DNA from 3 places in the Neobacillus terrisolis genome. Region 2 is predicted to be linked to each of the others. Evidence: riboswitches for the same ligand, from Rfam matches in the RefSeq annotation. Region 2 holds a riboswitch; each other region holds the start of a gene.

Region 1 (7,285 bases), on a different contig from region 2:
GATGTACATTTTGCGTGGAGTATGAACACCTACCATCGGAGCATCGAAATTACTAGTATGGTTCATAGCAATTATAGCGGCACCCGTAGGGATGTTTTCTAATCCTTCAATTTTTATTTTAAAGCGGATGTGCAATAAAAATCTAACAACAGTGATGGCAATTTTATGTATCAATTCAATCCAGTCCCTTCCAAATTAATATACTAAACCCAAAGATTATTTACGCTTACGAGGACAAAATATCATTTTATCCAGGATAGACGCGATGATAATTCCAACAGAATATCGAATTAGGTCAATCGTAAGAAATCCTTTACCGAGGATTAATGCACCGAGCAGTGTTCCACGAATTTGATTGATCCAGTCTCCCTGATACAACTGACTGAACTCAATGCCAAAGCTAAACGATAAGCTAAGCAAAATGGAGGTGAGTACGCTTTTATGTACAAATAGGAAGCGGAAGCCAAAATAGACCATCATAGCCCACAGCATATCGCCGGCATTCTGAGCTACAAATATGAAAAGAAGATGGCTGTATTTTCTGGAGGCTAGGCCTAATAAAATGGTAATAACGATGGCTATTAAATAAGCTATCCTCAAATTACGAAGTTTGATGGATTCATTTTTAGATGTTGCCGGAGAAATCATTACAATCACTCTTATAACCAGTATGGGTCTTCAATAAAATTTGTGATATTCCAAATTTGAATATACAAGGATTAAACGTCAGAAGCAAGAGTTGATTCTTTTTAATAGATAATTATTTTTTATATGAACGAAATTGAAAGGGTCTTGACTGAACGAAAAGTTACTGATAAAATTTAAAATTATCGCAAAATAATATAAAAGGATGGAGAGGTATTTCTTTTCCATCTACCAAACAATTAAATATTAGCAAGCTATGATTGCTATGGATCAAACTATAGCAGGAGCAGCTTCTGGAGAGACCGCAATGATTTGCGGCGCCGAAGGGTTCATTATCTCAGGCAAAAGGACAGAAGAGTATCGAATACTATTTGTTATTTTTTTTCGTGGAAAAATAGCAAATACTATTTTTTATTCTGTCGTTTTAAGAGATTGGAGCTTTCCAGTCTCTTTTTTATTTGCGTTTTAATCGTTACGAAGGAAAAAACAAAAAAATTATGGGGGAATTAAGTTGGCACAGCATGAATTAAAACGGGACTTGCAAAATCGGCACGTCCAGCTCATCGCAATTGGTGGTACGATCGGTACAGGGTTATTTTTAGGCTCAGGAAAAGCAATTCAATTAGCAGGTCCTTCAATTATCTTCTCTTATTTAATTGTTGGGATTGCAGTGTTTTTTGTGATGAGGGCATTAGGGGAACTCCTTTTATCTAATGCAGGCTATCAATCCTTTACGGACTTTGCAACAGATTATATTGGTCCGTGGGCAGGGTATGTAACTGGTTGGACCTATTGGTTTTGTTGGATCATGACAGCGATGGCGGATATTATTGCAGTTGGCGTATATGTACAATATTGGTTCGATATCCCGCAGTGGGTTCCTGCAATTGCTTGTTTAGTCATATTATTAGGGCTCAATTTATTGACTGTTAAGCTTTTTGGAGAGTTAGAGTTTTGGTTTGCCATTATTAAGGTTATTACCATTCTTGCATTAATCGGAATTGGTATTGTTTTATTGGTCATTGGATTCAAAACGGATGCCGGTACCGTTTCAGTAAGTAACATTTGGGAATTTGGAGGTTTATTCCCTAACGGAATAACTGGATTCTTATTATCGTTTCAAATGGTTCTCTTTGCCTTTGTTGGCGTAGAATTAGTAGGGGTTTCTGCAGCAGAAACATCTAATCCGCAAAAGAACATTCCATCCGCGATCAACAAAATTCCTTTACGAATTCTGTTTTTCTATATGGGAGCGATTATTGTACTATTAATGATTAATCCATGGGAACAGTTGAATGCAGCTACCAGTCCTTTTGTTAAAACATTTAGTTTAGTAGGAATTCCTTTAGCTGCAGGTATCATTAACTTTGTTGTGTTAACTTCAGCTGCTTCCGCTTGTAATAGTGGAATGTTCTCAACGAGTAGAATTTTATATAACTTAAGCAAAAATGACCAAGGCCCAAATTCATATGCTAAATTAAATAAAAATGCTGTACCTAGCAATGCTTTGTTTACATCAACAGTCGTTATCTCGGCTGGAGCTCTATTAAGTGGGCTTATCCCGGGACAAGCTTTTGGAATAGTGACGACCATTAGTGCGATTTGTTTTATTTGGGTTTGGAGTATTATCTTAATCTCTCATATTCGCTATTCAAAAACACGACCAGATTTACATGAAAAATCAATATTTAAAGCACCATTCACACCATTTATTAATTATGCCGTGCTAGCGTTTTTTGGTTTTCTTCTTATTGTTATGTTAATTGCTGAAGCAACACGCACAGCTTTATTAATGACACCTTTATGGTTTGTTTTATTATTTACACTGTATTATTTTAGACAGAAAAAGGAAAAAGCTCAAAAAATGGCTGCTTAAAGAATACAGTCGATTCATCATATTGAACCGCACAGTGATTATTTGTCACTTGTGCGGTTTTTTTGTTTTTGGCTGTGTTAAATTTGGCTGTTGATTTCCGCTCCAGGTGCTCGCTTTCCGCGGGGGAGTCCTGGAGCCTCCTCGGCGCCATAGCGCCTGTGGGGGCTCCCGAGACACCTTCTCCCGCAGGAGTCTCGCACCTTCCGCTCCAATCAACAGAGTGCTCAAAATCAACATTCGTCTCTAACACAGCCCTTTTTTAAAAGCAAGGCAGAACAAGTCTCGTAAAAAAAATATATTTAATCGAATATCACTGTTGACTATTCAAAGTTGTGGAGGTACACTAAAAACACAAGGTACCTTAGTAGACAAGTATACAACATGACAAACACCCGGTTTTTAAAACAGCAAGTCATAATTTAACGAGGTGACTGAGATGAAAGATATTAGTATTGAAGAATTAAAGCAAAAAGCGATTGAGTTAAGACAAGCAGCATTAACAATGATTTACGAAGCACAATCAGGGCATCCGGGAGGTTCCTTATCTGCAGCAGATATCATTGCAGCCCTATACTTTCGGGAAATGAATATTGATCCCAATAACCCAAAATGGGAAGACCGTGATCGCTTTGTTTTATCAAAAGGACATGTTTGCCCGATCCAATATTCAGCATTAGCACTATTGGGATTTGTGCCGTACGAAACCATTCATACTTTAAGACAATACGGATCACCTTTTCAAGGTCACCCTGATATGAAAAAGTGTCCTGGTATAGATATTTCGACTGGTTCTTTAGGGCAGGGCCTTTCATGTGCAGTTGGAATGGCACTTGGTGGCAAGCGGGATTTAAAGGATTACAGAGTGTTCGCTATGTTAGGCGATGGAGAGTGCCAAGAAGGACAAATTTGGGAAGCAGCGCAAAGTGCTGTTAAGTACCGTTTAGATAATTTAGTAGTATTTGTTGATGATAATGGTTTGCAAATTGACGGGACAACAGAAGAAGTAATGCCAAACCTGGATTTAGAAGTGAAATTTGCTGCCTTTGGTTTTGAAACGAAACGAATCGATGGCCACTCAATGGAAGAGATTGTTGAAACCCTCGACGCTATTAGAGCTGCAAAAAACGGAAAGCCGAAGTGCATTGTGTTCAACAGTGTTAAAGGGAAAGGCGTATCGTTCATGGAAAACGTGGGTAGTTGGCATGGTGTCGCTCCAAATAAAGATGAATATGAACTTGCAATGGCAGAAGTAGCAGGAGGTTTAAGATAATGAGTATCTTAGAAAAAGATATCCTAACGAAAAAAGCCACAAGAGAAGCTTTTGGGGATGAGATTGTCCGATTAGGGAAAAAGAACAAGAATATATATGTAGTCGATATTGATATCGGTAAGTCATGTAAGACTACTGAATTCGCGAAGCAACTGCCAAATCAACATGTTAACGTTGGGATTGCCGAGCAAAATGGTGCAGGAGTTGCTGCAGGGCTTGCGACAACAGGCAAAATTCCTTTTGTAAGCACTTACGCAGTATTTGGTTCGTTAAGAATGGCGGAGCAAATTAGACAAGAAATTTGTTATCCGAACTTGAATGTTAAAATTGCTTGTTCTCATGGTGGCCTTACCCCAGCAAATGATGGAGCAAGTCATCAAAGTATTGAGGATATGGGAGTATTAAGAACGATTCCAAACATGACTGTCGTGATGGGTGCAGACTATTATTCTACTAAAAAATTAGTAGAACAAGCTGCAGAAATTCATGGTCCAGTATACCTTCGTTTTACAAGAGATGCTGTTCCAATCATCTATGATGAGAAGGAAGAATTTACGATTGGAAAAGCAAAGCAGGTAAAGGATGGAGAAGACCTGGCAATCATTGCAAATGGTGATACGGTATATCTTGCATTAGAAGCTGTAAAAGCTTTAGAAAAAGAAGGAATCTCTGTCAAGCTATTAGACATGCATACGATTAAACCACTTGACCGTGAAGCAGTCGTTGACTGTCTCAAGGTTGGCAAGATCATTACAGTAGAAGATCATAATATTTTAAATGGTCTTGGAAGTGCAGTATGTGAAGTCGTTGCTGAAGAAGGAAAGGGTATCGTTAGAAGAATTGGGGTCCAGGATAAGTTCGGACAATCTGCACCATATGAAAAACTATTAGAACTAAATGGAATTACGATTGAAAATATAGTAAAAACTGCGAAAGAAATTCTTTAGTATTCATTCCAAGAAACTTTTTAAAATAGGAGAGATCGAGAATGTTTGAATTAAAAGATAGAGTAGCCATTGTTACGGGAAGTGGTTCGAAAAAAGGAATCGGGCGAACAATTGCTTTAACACTTGCAAAGCAAGGAGCAGCTGTTGTAATTGCCGATATAAATTTTGAAGGTGTTCAAGAAACAGTAAATGCGATTACCGAGGCGGGTGGCAAGGCTTTAGGGGTAGAATTAAACGTTACTAGCAAAGAATCTTGTGACGCAATGGTAGAAAAAACGCTTAAAACGTTTGGAAGAATTGATATCCTCGTTAATAATGCCGGAATTTCACAAAAAGTGACCGTACAAGATATGACACTTGAGGACATTACACGGGTATTTAATGTGAATATGTTTGGGCTGTTCTTATGTACTCAAGCAGTCTTAGAAACGATGAAAAAACAAAAGTTTGGAAGAATTATCAGTCTTTCCTCTGTATCAGCAAAACGAGGTGGGGGAGTATTTGGAGGTCCGCACTATTCTGCTTCAAAAGCAGCTGTATTAGGATTCTCTAAAAACTTAGCACGTGAAGTGGCACTGGACGGAATTACAGTAAACTGTGTAGCTCCAGGTCTTGTTAATACTGAGATTTGGAAGTCCCTACCTGAAGAAGATGCTAAAGCTGTTATTGCAGGAATCCCAATGGGAAGACCTGGAGAAACAAGCGAAATCGCAGCTACAATTGCCTTTTTAGCTTCAGAAGAAGCTTCTTATATTACTGGTGAAGAAATAGACATTAACGGTGGTTCCCACATGGATTAGGAAATACATACAATAACAGGCATCCACACTGGTATGCCTGTTTGTATTTTAAGGGAGAAAATTTGCGGTTTATAAACCAGTTTGTCTTAATCTTAAGTGGGCCTAATGCAGTTTTCTTAATGAATAAGTGTGTTGCCCGTAAAAAAGGAAAAGTATATAATCTAACTATAAAAAAATGATTCAAAATATATGGAGAGAAGTGGTTATTATTAGTTTTAATCCAGTATCCAGCAAAAAATTATATATTCAAATTTATAATCAAATTCTTTCTGAAATCCAGTCGGGTTCCTTAAAAATAGGCGATAAACTTCCTGCTGAAAGAGAGCTCTGCGAGCAATTTGGAGTAAGTCGTGCACCTGTTAGACAAGCCCTCAGTGCTTTGGAATTGAATGGCCTTATTTATTCTCGTCAAGGTGAAGGGGTTTATGTTAAGAACAATCAAATTGCTCCTGAAAACCCTCAATCAACTATCTTGCATGAATCAGTATCCCCTGAAGATATCGTTGAAGCAAGAATGAGTATCGAGCCGCTAATATGTAAATTTGCTGCATTAAGAGCAACGGATGAAGATATAGAGAACCTGCGTTCAACCATCAATAAGATGGAGGAAGAAACGAAGGCTGGTTATTATGTACCCGAAACAGATGAAGCATTACATAACGGGATCGCTAAGGCGTCTCATAATGATTTATTTATAAGTATCATGGCTGCTATTAGTACAGCGATGAAACAACAGGAAATGTGGAAATTTTTACGTGATCGAACTGTAACTCGCCCAGATTATCGAGACCGTAATTTTGCTGAGCACCAAATGCTTATTAAAGCAATAGAGGATCGTGATGATAAGGAAGCAGAAAGAATCATGACTTTTCATATGCAAAACTTATATGATCGCTATTGGAAAGATTAGAGCACTTAGAAGTTGCATTTAAACCTAGAACAAAACATATCGATGATGTTCCCCTGTAAGATAAAAGGGGAATTCAAAAAGCCTAAGACAAAGGGGTAACTCTCCTTGGTCTTAGGTTTTTTTTATTCAAAGAAGTTTCATTATCTTATTGACAATCAATAGTTACGAAAGTATATTAAATATATAAGGTACCTTAGTAGACAAGTAGTCAAGAATACAATTATCGAGAAAGATAATATGTATACGCTGTGAAAAAATCGGAAAGGGGTCAAAAGGTAATTTTTTTGATTAGAATTAAGAACATGTAAGAAAAGTAGTGAAGGTATCATTAATATTTTATTTTAGTAGTGTTTATTTTTTGATAATATAGTCAAGTTTTTTTAACATCATTTTAATGTTAGGAACAATCGTTTATTATTGTAGTAAAGCATTTAGTTGGGGTGATGTTTTTTTGCTCCAATATCCAAGAATTACGTACATTTGTAAGCGTTTAAAATTTAGTGGTCGAACAAAATAAAGCTATTAATAAACTTGTCTGTGACTAAAAACTAGTAGGTATGAAACCATAAGGAGGAATTATTTTGGATCTACTTCAATTAGAGCGATCGACAACCAAAAAAGTTACGTTAAGATTAATTCCATTTCTGTTTCTTTGTTTTGTAATAGCGATACTAGACAGGGTCAATATTGGATTTGCTGCCCTGCAAATGAACGAAGATTTAGGTTTTTCAAATGCTGTTTTCGGTTTTGGAGCAGGGATTTTCTTTTTTGGGTATTTCCTTTTAGAAGTACCAGGAAGCGCTGCAATGACAAAAATTGGAGCAAGAAAATGGATTA
Region 2 (7,285 bases):
ATGTCATCCAGCTCGCCAATTACTTTCTCAAACAGATGGATTTTCTCATATAACAGCTTTAAAATATGCTCTTCCACTGTGTTTTTTGTAGCAAGATTATAAATCATTACATCCTTTTCCTGACCGAGTCGGTGAATCCGGCCAATCCGTTGCTCCAATCGCATCGGATTCCATGGTAAATCAAAATTGATGATGTGGTTACAAAACTGCAGGTTTATCCCCTCGCCACCCGCTTCAGTGGCAATTAACACCTGAGCCTGCTTCTGAAACAGTTCCCTCATCCAATCTTTTTTGCCGCGCTTAAAACCGCCTCGGAACGGAACGGAGGTAATGCCATGCTGTTTAAGAAACCATTGCAGATACATTTGGGTTGCCCGATATTCTGTAAAAATAATTACTTTATCATTAACGGATTGGATTAATTCAAGCGCCTTATTTGCTTTTGAGTTAGTTTGAATCGCCTCCACTTTTGCCATTAATGTTTGAACTGTTTCGGCAAAATAGGGCGTTGGATTTTCTTGTTTTTCGAGCATGTTCTTTAATGTAAAATAAACTGCTTCACGACTGCTACAGGCCTCCCGCTGCAGGGTCATTAATGAAAATTGGCTTGAAGTAATCCAATTATCTTCAGAACGCAAGTTAGAGATGGAATCATATAAGTTTTTTTCCTCCGCGGTAAATTCAATCGGGATGGTCTCGACTTTTCGTTTCGTCCATTCGATCCCTGTATCAGCTCTACGGTTGCGAATCATCACTTTATTGACGAGATCTTTTAAATGCTGGTCATCGTTAATGGAACGGGCTTCCCGTTTATATTTTTCAAAAAACGCTGTTTCATTTCCTAAATGACCAGGCTTAAGTAATGAAACGAGATTAAAGATTTCTTCAATTCGATTTTGAATCGGAGTAGCTGTTAGCAATAAACAAAATTTCTTTTTTAAGCTTTGGACAAACTCATAGTTTTTTGTTTTATTGTTTTTTAGCTTATGAGCCTCATCAATAATGATTAAATCATAATTTTGTTCAAAAATAATTTCGCGATGAGGGCTTCGCTTTGCGGTATCAATTGATGATACTACGACATCAAACTGCTCCCAAACATAGCTTTTTCGTTGGGAAACAGCTGGAATAAAGAATTTTGAATTTAGCTCCATGACCCACTGAGTTACTAATGAAGCAGGAACGAGAATTAATACTTTTTTTACTAGACCCCGAATCATATATTCTTTTAAAATCAAACCTGCCTCAATGGTTTTTCCAAGTCCAACCTCATCTGCTAATATAGCTTTTCCGTTCATGTTTTCAAAGACTTGCTTGGCAACCTCAAGCTGGTGTGGGAGGGGGGTTAAATCTGGGAGATGTAAGGGTGCCTGAAGTCCTTCAAACTCAGGTATAACAGTATGCTTTTCGACATCTACCGCCAATTTGAATAGTTCCCAATTTCCCCATGGTCCGTCATTTGTCATTCTTTGCAAAAATTCATCCGTCCAGGATGAATCAAAATCGATTTGCACGGACATAATTTACAGCTCCTTTATATATTAGGTTGTGTTAAAGAACAATGTTGATTTTTTCCTCTCTGTTGATTGAAGCGAGCACCTGGAGCGCAAATCAACAGCCAAAATTTACAGAACTTTAAATTAACAAAGTAATAATATATTGCTCAACCAGGCTTATCGATGGTAGGATGGAAATAGTTAATAAGTTTTGAAATTTGCCACATTATTAAATCTGTAAAATGTTTTTTCGCATTATTTGGGTATTAGTGTATCCAAGTATGAAAAAAATATTGGTGCGAATGATAACAAGGGGAGAGACTACTTTATGTAGCGCCGAAGGAGCAAGCACTCATGCGAATCTCTCAGGCAAAAGAACTCTTGTTTGACGCAACTCTGGAGAGCGCTCCGACTTTAATGGAGCCACCAAAGGGGACAGCCGGTTACGGTAAACTTTCAGGTGCCAGGACAGAGACCCACCGTTTGAACAACGGGAGGTTTCTGTCCTTTTTTAGTTTCTGAAAAAAGGGTTTTCAAGCGTGCTAACCAAGTAATGTTGAGGGGGAAAACAATGTCTGAGTTGAAGAGAACACCTGTCTTTGAAGTTTACAAACAATATGGTGCCAAAACCATCGATTTTGGGGGCTGGGAGCTGCCTGTTCAATTTTCAGGAATCAAGGAAGAGCATGAAGCAGTTCGGACCAGGGCTGGCTTATTCGATGTCTCACATATGGGAGAAATAGAAGTTATAGGACCCGACAGTCTTTCTTTCTTACAAAAAATGATGACAAATGATGTTTCACAAATCAAAAGAGGGGCTGCTCAATACACCGCAATGTGTTATGAAAATGGGGGCACAGTCGATGATTTATTAATTTACAAACTGACTGACTATCATTACTTGCTGGTTGTCAATGCCTCAAATATTGATAAAGATTACAATTGGCTCGCAAAACATCTTGAAGGGGATGTAAAATTACAGAATCAATCGGAACAAACTGCGCAATTGGCTTTACAGGGACCTCTTTCAGAGCAAATCCTTCAAAAGCTTAGTCCAAAAATGAATTTAACCGATATTGGATTTTTTCAATTTGAAACAGGCGTTGCTTTGAATGGGATTGAAGCCTTAGTGTCCAGGACAGGATACACGGGAGAAGATGGGTTTGAAATTTACTGTTCTGCTAAGGATGTTGTGTCATTATGGCAGGATATACTTGAAGCTGGATGGGACGAAGGAATACTTCCTTGTGGCTTAGGGGCAAGGGACACGTTAAGATTTGAGGCGATGCTTCCTCTCTATGGCCAAGAGCTTTCTCCAAATATTACGCCGATCGAGGCAGGAATTGGCTTTGCAGTAAAGACTAATAAACAAGATGATTTTATCGGAAAAGCCGTACTTAAGAAACAACGTGAACAGGGAGCGGCCCGAAAGCTTATTGGTATAGAAATGATCGACCGCGGCATCCCAAGACACGGCTACCCCGTTTTCAAAGATGGCAATAAAATCGGCGAGGTCACAACCGGTACCCAATCGCCTACTCTAAAAAGAAACATCGGTCTTGCTTTGTTACATGCAGAACATACTCATATAGGTACGGAACTCGAAGTTGAAATTCGCGGGAAACGCATAAAAGCCCAAGTAGTTCAAACCCCGTTTTATAAAAGAAGTAGAAAATAAAAAATTGTTCATAATTATTAAGCTTACTTTGTTGATCTTCGCTGCAGGTGCGAGACTCCTGCGGGAGAAGGTGTCACGGGAGCACCTGGAGCGGAAATCAACAAACATAAAATAGGAAATAGTATTGGGGGAAATGCAATGAAACACCGCTATTTACCGATGACAGACAATGATAAAAAGGAAATGCTGTCTACCATCGGTGTCAACTCAGTATCTGAATTGTTTAATGATATTCCGGAGCCGGTCCGGTTTACGGGAGAATATCAAATTAAACCTGCGAAATCTGAACCTTCTTTACTAAAAGAATTATCACGACTAGCAGGAAAGAATGCTGACTTAAAGTCATATACTTCCTTTCTCGGTGCAGGTGTTTATGACCATTACATTCCAACGATTGTGGATCATGTGATTTCACGTTCCGAATTCTATACCGCCTATACACCGTATCAACCAGAGATTTCTCAAGGAGAGCTTCAAGCTATCTTTGAATTTCAAACCATGATCTGTGAGTTAACTGGAATGGATGTGGCAAACTCTTCCATGTATGATGGGGGAACTGCCTTGGCAGAAGCAGCAATGCTGTCCGCTGGACAAACAAAGAGAAAAAAAGTACTTGTTTCAAGCGCTGTCCATCCGGAAGCAAAGGATGTATTAAAAACATACGCAAAGGGACAGTACATCGAAGTGGTTGAAATCCCTTATCATGAAGGGGTAACGGATTTAGCTGCTCTAAAAGAGCTTGTCTCAGAAGAGGTAGCCGCTTTTATCGTTCAATATCCAAACTTTTTCGGGCAAATTGAACCATTAAAAGAAATTGAAGAAATCGTCCATTCTCAAAAATCGATGTTTGTCGTCTCAAGCAATCCTCTTTCGCTGGGAGCATTAACACCTCCTGGGAAATTCGGTGCCGATATTGTCGTAGGTGATGCACAGCCGTTTGGAATTCCAACAGCTTTCGGCGGGCCACATTGCGGATTTTTTGCAGTAACCAATAAATTAATGCGGAAGGTTCCGGGAAGACTTGTGGGTCAAACACTTGATGACCAAGGGCGCCGTGGCTTTGTTCTTACACTTCAAGCGCGTGAACAGCATATTCGTCGTGATAAAGCAACGTCCAATATTTGTTCAAATCAGGCTTTGAATGCATTAGCGGCATCTGTTGCAATGACAGCGCTTGGCAAACAAGGAGTAAAGGAAATGGCACTTGCCAATATCCAAAAGGCCCATTATGCGAAAAAGTCATTGTCAGAAGCAGGCTTTGAAATGGCTTTTAACGGTCCATCCTTTAATGAGTTCGTCATTAAGCTGAATAAATCGGTAAAAACAGTCAATCAAAAGTTGCTGGAACAGGGAATCATTGGCGGTTACGATCTTGGAAGGGATTATCCCGAGTTATCAGGACATATGCTGATTGCTGTAACAGAATTGCGTTCTAAAGAAGAAATTGATATTTTTGTAAGGGAATTGGGGGATATTCATGCATAAACACGATCAAGCGCTGATTTTTGAATCGAGCACTCCCGGCCGGATTGGTTACAGTCTACCGGAGATGGATGTGCCTGTAACAGATATTGCTGAACTCATTCCCGCTGATTATTTGCGAGTGGAGGAACCAGGACTTCCTGAAGTATCTGAGCTAGATATCATGCGCCATTATACTGCATTATCTAAACGAAACCACGGGCTTGATTCCGGTTTTTATCCGCTCGGTTCTTGTACGATGAAATATAATCCGAAAATAAATGAAGTTGTTGCAAGATTTAATGGTTTTGCCCATCTCCATCCACTCCAAGACGAAAGCTCGGTGCAAGGGGCTTTAGAATTAATGTATGACCTGCAGCAACACTTAAAGGAAATAACAGGGATGGATGAAGTAACATTGCAGCCAGCAGCAGGTGCACATGGAGAGTGGACTGGTTTAATGTTGATTCGAGCCTTCCATGAATCAAACGGAGATAACAAGCGAACGAAGGTAATTGTCCCAGATTCTGCACACGGCACCAATCCAGCGTCCGCAACAGTCGCGGGTTTTGAAACGATCACGGTAAAATCCAATGAGGATGGTTTGGTGGATCTTGACGATTTAAGGAGTGTCGTCGGGGAGGATACCGCTGCGTTAATGCTAACAAATCCAAACACACTTGGGTTATTTGAGGAGAATATTTTAGAAATGGCCGCCATCATTCATGAAGCCGGAGGAAAGCTTTATTATGACGGAGCCAACCTAAATGCAGTTTTATCTAAAGCACGTCCTGGTGATATGGGCTTCGATGTCGTTCATTTGAATTTGCATAAAACCTTCACCGGGCCACATGGTGGTGGGGGACCAGGTTCAGGCCCTGTTGGCGTGAAAGCGGAATTGATTCCATTTTTACCGAAACCAATTATTGATAAAAAGGGTGAAGAATACGTTCTGGATTATGACCGCCCGCAGTCAATCGGCCGAGTGAAGCCATACTATGGCAACTTTGGCATTAATGTTCGGGCATACACGTATATTCGTTCGATGGGACCAGACGGTTTGCAAGCCGTAACAGAAAATGCGGTATTGAATGCTAACTATATGATGAGAAGGCTTGCTCCATACTATGATTTACCGTTCGATAAGCACTGCAAGCATGAGTTCGTTTTAAGCGGAAGAAGACAGAAAAAACTTGGGGTGCGTACATTAGATATAGCCAAACGCCTGCTAGACTTTGGCTACCATCCGCCAACCATTTACTTCCCGTTGAACGTGGAGGAATGCATCATGATTGAACCGACTGAAACAGAATCGAAGGAAACTCTAGATGCATTTATTGATGTGATGATCCAGATTGCCAAAGAGGCAGAGGATCATCCGGAAATGGTTCAGGAGGCACCTCACACTACCGTCGTTGGAAGGCTGGATGAAGCGTTGGCCGCCCGGAAACCGGTATTGAGGTATCAAAAAAGCTAGGCATTAGTTTTTGTTGGTGCTAAAAAATAAAAGCACTTTTCTATGTTTATATAGTAGGAAAGTGCTTTTTCTTGTTATTTAATTAGTTATTTTCAGAGGTCATGATCGCTCTTGAATGTTTTTCCTCAAGCTTCTTTTCAATTCTTTCCATTTCATAAGGGTTGGCCTTAATCTCTAGGCGATTTTGAATAATAAGCTGTTGAAAGTTTTTGCGGATTTTTCTTTTCATTTTTCATCTCCCCCTTTGATTAACATTATAGCAACAGTAAAAACCTTTTGAATAACTTAAATATTACAAAAAATCGAACATTCGCGAATAATGTAACTTTTTTTGGGGGTGGAATGCGGTTTTTTTATGGTTTTTTGAAGAAACTTTGATTTTTTTGTGGAAATTCTCGATTTTTTTAATAAAAATGATTAATTTTTAGAGGGATTCTTCAATTTTTTTTGAAATTTCCCTTTTTTTTAAGGATTTTTCTATTTTTGTGTGAAATATTTGCTCGTGGCCAGGGCGTTATGCTCGTTTAAATGTGGAAATGGGACATTTCAAAAAATATATGAACCAAATTTCAAAATATATAGACCAACTTTTGAAATTTATGGACCAACTTTCAAAATATATATAGGACAAGCTTCAAATTTTATAGGACAACTTCGAAACATATGCTCATGTATTCCGTGTTATGGTCACCTATAAAGCTTTATGGAACAAGCTGAAGCCCCCATCCTGATTTTTTAGAATAAAGCTCCCAAATAAAAAGACTGATCAACGCGCGTGATCAGCCTCTGCTAAAAAATTATTTGGCTTTTACTTTACCGGACCATTTTTTGAAGCCGCCTTCAAGATGGGAAAGGTCTTTATAACCCTTTTTATATAATAATTGTGCTGCACGTCCACTCCGCATGCCACTTTGGCAATATAGGTAAACAGGTTTATCAGGGCGAATTTCCTTCATCCGCATTTTCATTTGTGATAGAGGAATGTTTCTTGCACCGAGAATGTGGCCTGCGTCAAATTCATTTGGTTCGCGAACATCAATCAATTGAGCTTTTCGATAACCAGCACGAAACTCGTCTTCTTTCAGTGTTTTTACAATTTTTCGCTGATAGAGCCACGTAATGACAGAGTAAATTAGGAAGGCTCCAAGCATAATCAGTAGGAAATATAGTGTG
Region 3 (7,285 bases), on a different contig from region 2:
GTTGAGCAGGAAGGAGAATTATGCTTCACCCTCTATACCCCAGAAGCGGATTCTGTTGTTACTTCAACAGGAATTATCATTCACGTTGGAACAATGGGCTCTGCGATAAAATACATGATCAAAAATGATTATGAAGATAATCCAGGTATCGAGGATGGCGACATCTTCTGTAATAATGACTGTCAAATCGGAAACGTGCATCCTTGTGACGTCCATACGATTGTGCCAATTTTCCACGAAGGAGAACTTCTTGGATGGGTCGGCGGTGTAACGCACGTAATTGACGTGGGTGCAACGGCTCCAGGAAGTATGACAGTTGGACCAGTTACTCGTTACGATGATGGCTATCAAGTGGCCTGTCGTAAAATCGGGAAAAAAGATACGCTGTTAAAAGACTGGGTAATTGAGTCCCAGCGTTCTGTCCGAACAACTAAGTATTGGTTGTTAGATGAACGGACTCGAATTGCCGGCTGTCACATGATCCGCGATCTTGTGCTCGATATTATCAAAGAAGAGGGTGTTGACACCTACAAGCATTTTGTTCGTGAAGTTATCGAGGACGGTCGCCGCGGTTTTGTTAACCAAGTAAAAAGCATGCTCATTCCAGGTAAATATCGTCAAGTATCCTTTGTTGACGTACCGTATAAAGAATTAGAAGTACCTCCTTACGCACGTGTCAACACAATCATGCATGCACCTACAGAAATGACGATTCATAAGGATGGAAAATTCCAAATCGATTTTGAAGGTGTTAACCGTTGGGGTTGGCACAGTTATAACGCCACACCGGTCGCGATCACAAGCGGAATCTGGGTAATGATGTCACAAACATTAATCCCGAACGACCGTGTAAATGATGGAGCCCTTTATGCTTCTCAATTCGACCTCCCATATGGTTCTTGGTTGAATCCAGATGATATCCGTACAGCGCACAGCTATGCTTGGCACTTCCTAGTATCAGCATGGAGTCCATTATGGCGCGCACTTAGCCGTAACTATTTTGCCCGTGGCTATCTGGAAGAAGTCAATGCTGGAAATGCCAATACTTCCAACTGGCTGCAAGGCGGCGGTATGAACCAATTCGGTGAAAACCATGCGGTTAATAGCTTTGAATCTGCCGCTGAAGGCGTAGGGGCCAGTGCCGTCCGCGATGGTATTAGCCACGCCGCAGCAATCTGGAACCCAGAAGGCGATATGGGTGACATGGAGATCTGGGAGTTAGCCGAACCGCTTATTTATTTGGGACGCAGTATTAAGCCAAATACGGCCGGCTATGGAAAATATCGCGGCGGAAGCGGATATGAAACGCTGCGGATGGTATACGGTGCGAAGGACTGGACGATGTTCTTCATGGGCAATGGCTATATGTCCAGTGACTGTGGTCTGATGGGTGGTTATCCTGCTGCATCCGGTTACCGTTTCGAAGCACACGGCACGAACCTGAAGGACCGAATCGATAAGAAATTGCCACTTCCTACTGGCGGTGACATCGATCCAGACAACCCAGATTATGATGTGCTAATCCCGGGAGCGGAAATTATCCGTGACAAACAAGCGATTACCACAGAAACTATTTTCGAAGATTACGATCTGTATTTGAACTACCTTCGTGGGGGTCCTGGCTTTGGTGATCCGCTTGAGCGTAAAGCTAAGGCAATCCAAGAAGACTTAAATGATGGTCATCTGTTGGTGCGCTTCGCTGAAAAAGTTTATGGTGCGGTGGTTAGCCAGGATGAAAAAGGTCTATACATCGTCGATGAACAAGCGACAGAAGAGCGTCGCCGTGAGATCCGCAAAGAGCGCTTAAAGCGAGGTGTTCCAGTGTCTGAATGGATGAAACAGGAGCGCGCAGCGATTATCGCTAAAGATGCATCGGTTCAAGTTCGTCATATGTACGCCAGCTCCTTTGCCTTAAGCGAAAACTTTGCGAATGAGTTTAAGGAGTTCTGGAATATACCTGCAGATTGGAAGTTGACTGAAGACGAGCTGGGAGTTCCAGTGTTCGGTAGAAAAATAGACCATAATAAATAATTTTATTGAAAGAGTGGGGTGAAATCATGACACAATATGATCGCAAAACGATTGAAGAATTAATCGATGGTACAATTGATTTCTATAAGCTAAAAGAAATGCTGTCTACCTTTAAGGATGCAGACCGTTTCGAAAAATATATCAGTATTCTTCAAGAAAGAGTAGACTGGAACGATCCGATTTTACTACCAGCCGGACTTCACTTGTATATCGTTCAAAAGTCCGGTGGGGAGCGAGTTGTGAAATGCGACTGCGGTCACGAGTTCTGCACTGCTGATGATAACTGGAAGATGCACGCCCTGATTAATGTGCGTGACACTCAAGATAAAATGGCAGACATTTATCCGAAAATGCTTGCACCAGACCCAGAGTGGCAGGTAATTCGTGAATACTATTGTCCGAATTGTGCCAGCCAGCTTGAGGTTGAAGCTGTGACACCGTGGTACCCAATACTGAAAGATTTCGAACCGGATATCGATGCATTCTATAGTGAATGGCTGAAGAAACCACTTCCGGTTGTGAAATAAGATTTGAATTTTGCGGATGAGAAGAATTTTCTATTCGTAATATAAGATGATGGGCGACAGCATTTGGCTGTCGCTCATTTTCAGTTTATGGTGGAAGAAGCTCTTTGCTAGTTTAATTTTTTGTGTGATTTGCTGCGAAATTTTAAAAAATAGGGATAGCCAATTAGTTTTAGTTGGTACCCGCTCTAGTTGGTACCTGCTCTCCGCGAGGTTGTGAAGGACAAAATTGCAAGTTTACTATGTAAATTGTCCTTGAAAGGGGTTCTCAAGGATAAAATTAATGGCAATTGGATTTGTGTTTTTTCATGAATAAAATGGAAAAAAACTCCCGCTTCTGTTTTTTATCTCGTTCACGGGTCTATTCACAAGCTGAATGTGCCCGCCATGGCCCGTTTTCTTGGTTCACGGGCACAATCCCAAGCTGAATGTGCCCGCTATGTCCCAATTTCCAGGTCCACGGGCACAATCACAAGCTGAATGTGCCCGCGTTGGCCCGTTTTCCAGGTTCACGGGAACAATCCCAAGCTGAATGTGCCCGTGTTGGCCCATTTTTCAGGTTCCCGGGACAATCCCAAGCTGAATGTGCCCGTTATGGTCCATTTTCTTGGTACACGGGCACAATCCCAAGCTGAATGTGCCCGCCATGGCCCATTTTCTTGGTTCACGGGAACAATCCCAAGCTGAATGTGCCCGTGTTGGCCCATTTTTCAGGTTCACGGGAACAATCCCAAGCTGAATGTGCCCGTTATGGCCCATTTTCCAGGTTCACGGGAACAATCCCAAGCTGAATGTGCCCGTTATGGCCCATTTTCCAGGTTCACGGGAACATTCCCAAGCTGAATGTGCCCGTGGTGGCCCATTTTCCAGGTTCACGAGAACAATCCCAAGCTGAGTGTGCCCGCCATGGCCCATTTTCTTGGTACACGGGAACAATCCCAAGCTGAATGTGCCCGCCATGTCCTATTTTCTTGGTTCCCGGGAACAATCCCAAGCTGAATGTGCCCGCCATGTCCCATTTTCCAGGTTCACGGGCACATTCACATCCTCGATTGTGCTTTAGTCCCCTCTTTTTCAGATTTCACTTCCGTTTAGGTCACTAATCAACAAGGTTCTCAAGGATAAAATTACCAAAATACCCCAATAAAATGTCCTTCATAGATCTTTAAAAAAGAATATTTGCCTTTTCGATAATAAACGCTCATTATTATAACGACAATATACATAGGAATGAAACAAGAAAGTAGGGATTTTGTTTGTCTGATTTTTTATCAATGGGAATCTCAGAACCAATCGTCAAAAAATTAACCGAATACGGAGTGGTAATTCCAACTCCCATCCAAGAACAAGCAATTCCATTTGTGATGGATGGTAAAGATATAATCGCCCAAGCGCAAACGGGGACAGGGAAGACGTTTGCGTTTATTTTGCCGATTCTTGAAAAACTTGCACCAGAAGCTGCTCACATTCAAGCTCTGATTGTAACGCCAACAAGAGAATTGGCCTTGCAAATTACCGATGAAGTGGAAAAACTAATCAAGGATATAGATGAAATCAATGTCTTAGCAGCATATGGTGGTCAAGATGTTGAGAAGCAATTAAACAAATTAAAGAAGAACATCCAAATTGTTGTTGGGACTCCTGGGCGGCTTCTCGATCATATTAGGAGAGGAACGATCGACCTATCCTCCTTGTCACACCTTGTTCTCGATGAAGCAGACCAAATGCTTCATATCGGGTTTCTTGATGAGGTGGAGGAAATTATTAAGGAAACTCCGGCAACACGGCAAACGATGTTATTTTCGGCAACGATGCCTGCTGAAATTAGAAAGCTTGCTCAGAAACATATGCGTGCACCTCAGTATATTCAAATTGAAAAAACGCAAGGACCGGCACAATCCGTTAAACAAATTGCGATCCATACAATTGACCGGGCAAAGCAAGCAACTCTTATTGAATTAATCGAAACGCATCGCCCGTTTTTAGCGGTTATTTTTTGCCGGACAAAACGCCGGGTCAGCAAGCTTTATGAGGCGCTCCGGGCACACGGCTTTAAGTGCGATGAATTACACGGAGACTTGACTCAGGCTAAAAGAGAACAGGTAATGAAAAGATTCCGTGATGCCGAGGTCCAATTGCTTGTAGCTACAGATGTTGCAGCTAGAGGTCTAGATGTAGAGGGAGTAACCCACGTCTATAACTATGACATTCCACAAGACGCAGAGAGTTATATTCACCGGATTGGCCGAACCGGTCGAGCAGGCATGACTGGCCTTGCGGTTACTTTATATGCATCCAAAGATCGCCCAGCTCTTGATTTAATTGAAAAAGAGCTAAATATTACAATTAACAAGCAAAACATCGGCAATATGAAGATGTCTGAAAATGAGTCAAAGGATAATGCAAGCAAACCAACCCGAAAGCAGCAAGCAAAAGGCAGGAAAAAACCTAGCTCAGGTAAAAAAGATTTGAATTCCCAAGATAGAAAAAGGGACGAGCGCTCTTCAGCAAGGAAAGGATCGAAAGAAGAACCTATTCGAGGAAAGAAAAGCGAACGCGGTTTTGAAAAATCACGAGGTGAGGGAAAGAAAACGGAACGCGGTTTTGAAAAATCACGAGGCGAGGGAAAGAAAAGTGAACGCGGTTTTGAAAAATCACGAGGTGAGGGAAAGAAGAGCGATCGCGGTTTTGAAAAATCACGAGGCGAGGGAAAGAAAACGGAACGCGGATTTGAAAAATCAAGTCGTGGAGGAAAGAAGAGCGATCGCGGCTTTGAAAAAACACGCGGTGAAAGAAAAAATACCGATGGCGAAACAAAAAATACAATAAAGAAATTTGAGGGAAAACCTGAAAAATCCAGAGGTCTAACAAAGAAAAATGACCGTTCCAAAGGTCCAGTTGAAAAAGAGCAATCTCAACGATCAAAGCCAATTCGTGGTACTTCTAAAACTGGTTCCAATAGAAAAAGTGCTAAAACAGGTGCTGGAAGAAAGAAAACCTCCCGATAAATTCACGCGACAAAAGGGATTTTCTTTTACCAAAATGAAAATCCCTATTGACGCTTCTGAAAATTATTGATAACATCACTTTGTTAATTAAATATTATAGTAAGCGATGAATGTTATGGATCAAACTATAACGGGAGCAGCTTCTGGAGAGACCGCGCAAAGTGGCGCCGAAGGATTCACAATCTCAGGCAAAAGGACAGAAGAGTAACGAATACATTAATGTGTATGTTATTCTACTGACTATAGAGATTGGAGATATTCCAATCTCTTTTTTAATATTTCGCGCAGAAATATTTTTATTTTAATATAATAAAATGGGGTGCTTAGGATGAAACAAAGACGTGCAGTTGTTAGTGTAATCGGAAAAGATCAGGTTGGGATTATCGCGAAAGTAACCAATATTTTGGCGGATAACAGTATTAATATTTTAGATATCAGCCAGACGATTCTGCAGGATTTCTTCACGATGATGATGCTGGTAGATGTATCCGGCAAGGAAAACCTTGAACAATTGCAAAAGCAATTCGATGAAGTAAGTGACGAATTAGGTCTAAAAATCAATATCCAGCTTGAGGAAATCTTCCAAGCCATGCACCGGATATAAGGAGGTTAACAAACATGAATATTGCCATTCAAGAAATGATGGAAACGATCCGTATGGTTCAAATGGAAAACCTCGATATACGTACGGTTACAATGGGGATTAACCTCCACGATTGTGCGGATTCAGATTTTGAAAAAATGAACCAAAAGGTCTATGACAAAATTACAACCTATGCGCGCCAGTTAAAAGAAGTGGCTGAACAGGTTGAGAAAGAATTTGGGATCCCGATCATCAATAAACGTGTTTCTATTACACCAATTGCAGAAATTCTTGGAAATGCAACCAAGGATCAGGCAGTTGAACTGGCGAAAACATTGGATAAAGCAGCTAAGGTACTTGGCATTGATTTTATCGGCGGGTATTCTGCTCTTGTACATAAAGGAATTGCCAAAGGTGACCAGACCCTGCTTGATGCACTTCCAGAGGCGTTAACGGTAACAGAGCGAGTTTGTTCGTCGATCTCCGTTGCGACAACGAGAACTGGGATCAATATGGATGCTGTCAGTAAACTTGGCCATATCATGAAGGAAGCGGCCGAGCGAACGAAAGACCAAAACGGCCTTGCTTGTGCCAAGCTCGTTGTTTTTTGTAATCCGGTGGAAGACAATCCATTTATGGCAGGAGCATTTCACGGATCTGGTGAAGGGGAAGTCGTTCTTAACGTTGGTGTCAGCGGACCTGGAGTTGTCTTAAATGCTCTTAAACGCCATCCTGAAGCAGACCTTGGTGAGGTGTCTGAAGTCATTAAAAAGACTGCCTTTAAAATAACCCGTGCTGGCGAGTTAATCGGTCGTGTCGTAGCCGAGCGTCTTGGAGTTCCATTTGGAATTATGGATTTATCGCTTGCTCCGACAAATGCGATTAATGACAGTGTCGCAGAAATTTTGGAAGAAATCGGGCTTGAGCGAGTTGGAACTCATGGAACGATTGCTGCACTTGCGTTGATGAATGATGCGGTGAAAAAGGGCGGAGCGATGGCTAGCTCCTATGTCGGCGGTCTTAGCGGTGCCTTTATTCCAGTTAGTGAGGATAACGGGATGATTCGCGGAATCCTTGATAATGCCTTAACGCTTTCTAAGCTGGAAGCAATGACCTGTGTTTGCTCTGTCGGTCTTGAT

Evidence for each region. A riboswitch is a leader RNA that binds a small molecule or an ion and turns the genes downstream of it on or off. The one in region 2 is predicted to bind glycine.
Region 1: linked by a shared signal. The riboswitch ahead of ACI48O_RS03985 (amino acid permease) and the one ahead of gcvT (glycine cleavage system aminomethyltransferase GcvT) in region 2 are both predicted to bind glycine.
Region 3: linked by a shared signal. The riboswitch ahead of ACI48O_RS17645 (ACT domain-containing protein) and the one ahead of gcvT (glycine cleavage system aminomethyltransferase GcvT) in region 2 are both predicted to bind glycine.

Annotation. Positions count from the first base shown of each region.
Region 1 covers NZ_JBKFGH010000006.1:501-7,785, forward strand. Annotated here, with positions in the region: gene ACI48O_RS03975 (lysophospholipid acyltransferase family protein) at 1-174, opposite strand, end outside; gene ACI48O_RS03980 (ribosomal maturation YjgA family protein) at 217-648, opposite strand; glycine riboswitch at 929-1,008, shown strand; gene ACI48O_RS03985 (amino acid permease) at 1,157-2,521, shown strand; gene ACI48O_RS03990 (transketolase) at 2,958-3,791, shown strand; gene ACI48O_RS03995 (transketolase family protein) at 3,791-4,738, shown strand; gene ACI48O_RS04000 (SDR family NAD(P)-dependent oxidoreductase) at 4,780-5,538, shown strand; gene ACI48O_RS04005 (FadR/GntR family transcriptional regulator) at 5,714-6,448, shown strand; gene ACI48O_RS04010 (MFS transporter) at 7,030-7,285, shown strand, end outside.
Region 2 covers NZ_JBKFGH010000018.1:81,410-88,694, reverse strand. Annotated here, with positions in the region: gene ACI48O_RS12390 (DEAD/DEAH box helicase) at 1-1,520, opposite strand, end outside; glycine riboswitch at 1,799-1,887, shown strand; gene gcvT (glycine cleavage system aminomethyltransferase GcvT) at 2,068-3,174, shown strand; gene gcvPA (aminomethyl-transferring glycine dehydrogenase subunit GcvPA) at 3,313-4,659, shown strand; gene gcvPB (aminomethyl-transferring glycine dehydrogenase subunit GcvPB) at 4,652-6,112, shown strand; gene ACI48O_RS12370 (FbpB family small basic protein) at 6,195-6,341, opposite strand; gene ACI48O_RS12365 (rhodanese-like domain-containing protein) at 6,910-7,285, opposite strand, start outside.
Region 3 covers NZ_JBKFGH010000029.1:64,207-71,491, reverse strand. Annotated here, with positions in the region: gene ACI48O_RS17660 (hydantoinase B/oxoprolinase family protein) at 1-2,031, shown strand, start outside; gene ACI48O_RS17655 (acetone carboxylase subunit gamma) at 2,058-2,558, shown strand; gene ACI48O_RS17650 (DEAD/DEAH box helicase) at 3,812-5,563, shown strand; glycine riboswitch at 5,697-5,773, shown strand; gene ACI48O_RS17645 (ACT domain-containing protein) at 5,892-6,167, shown strand; gene ACI48O_RS17640 (PFL family protein) at 6,182-7,285, shown strand, end outside.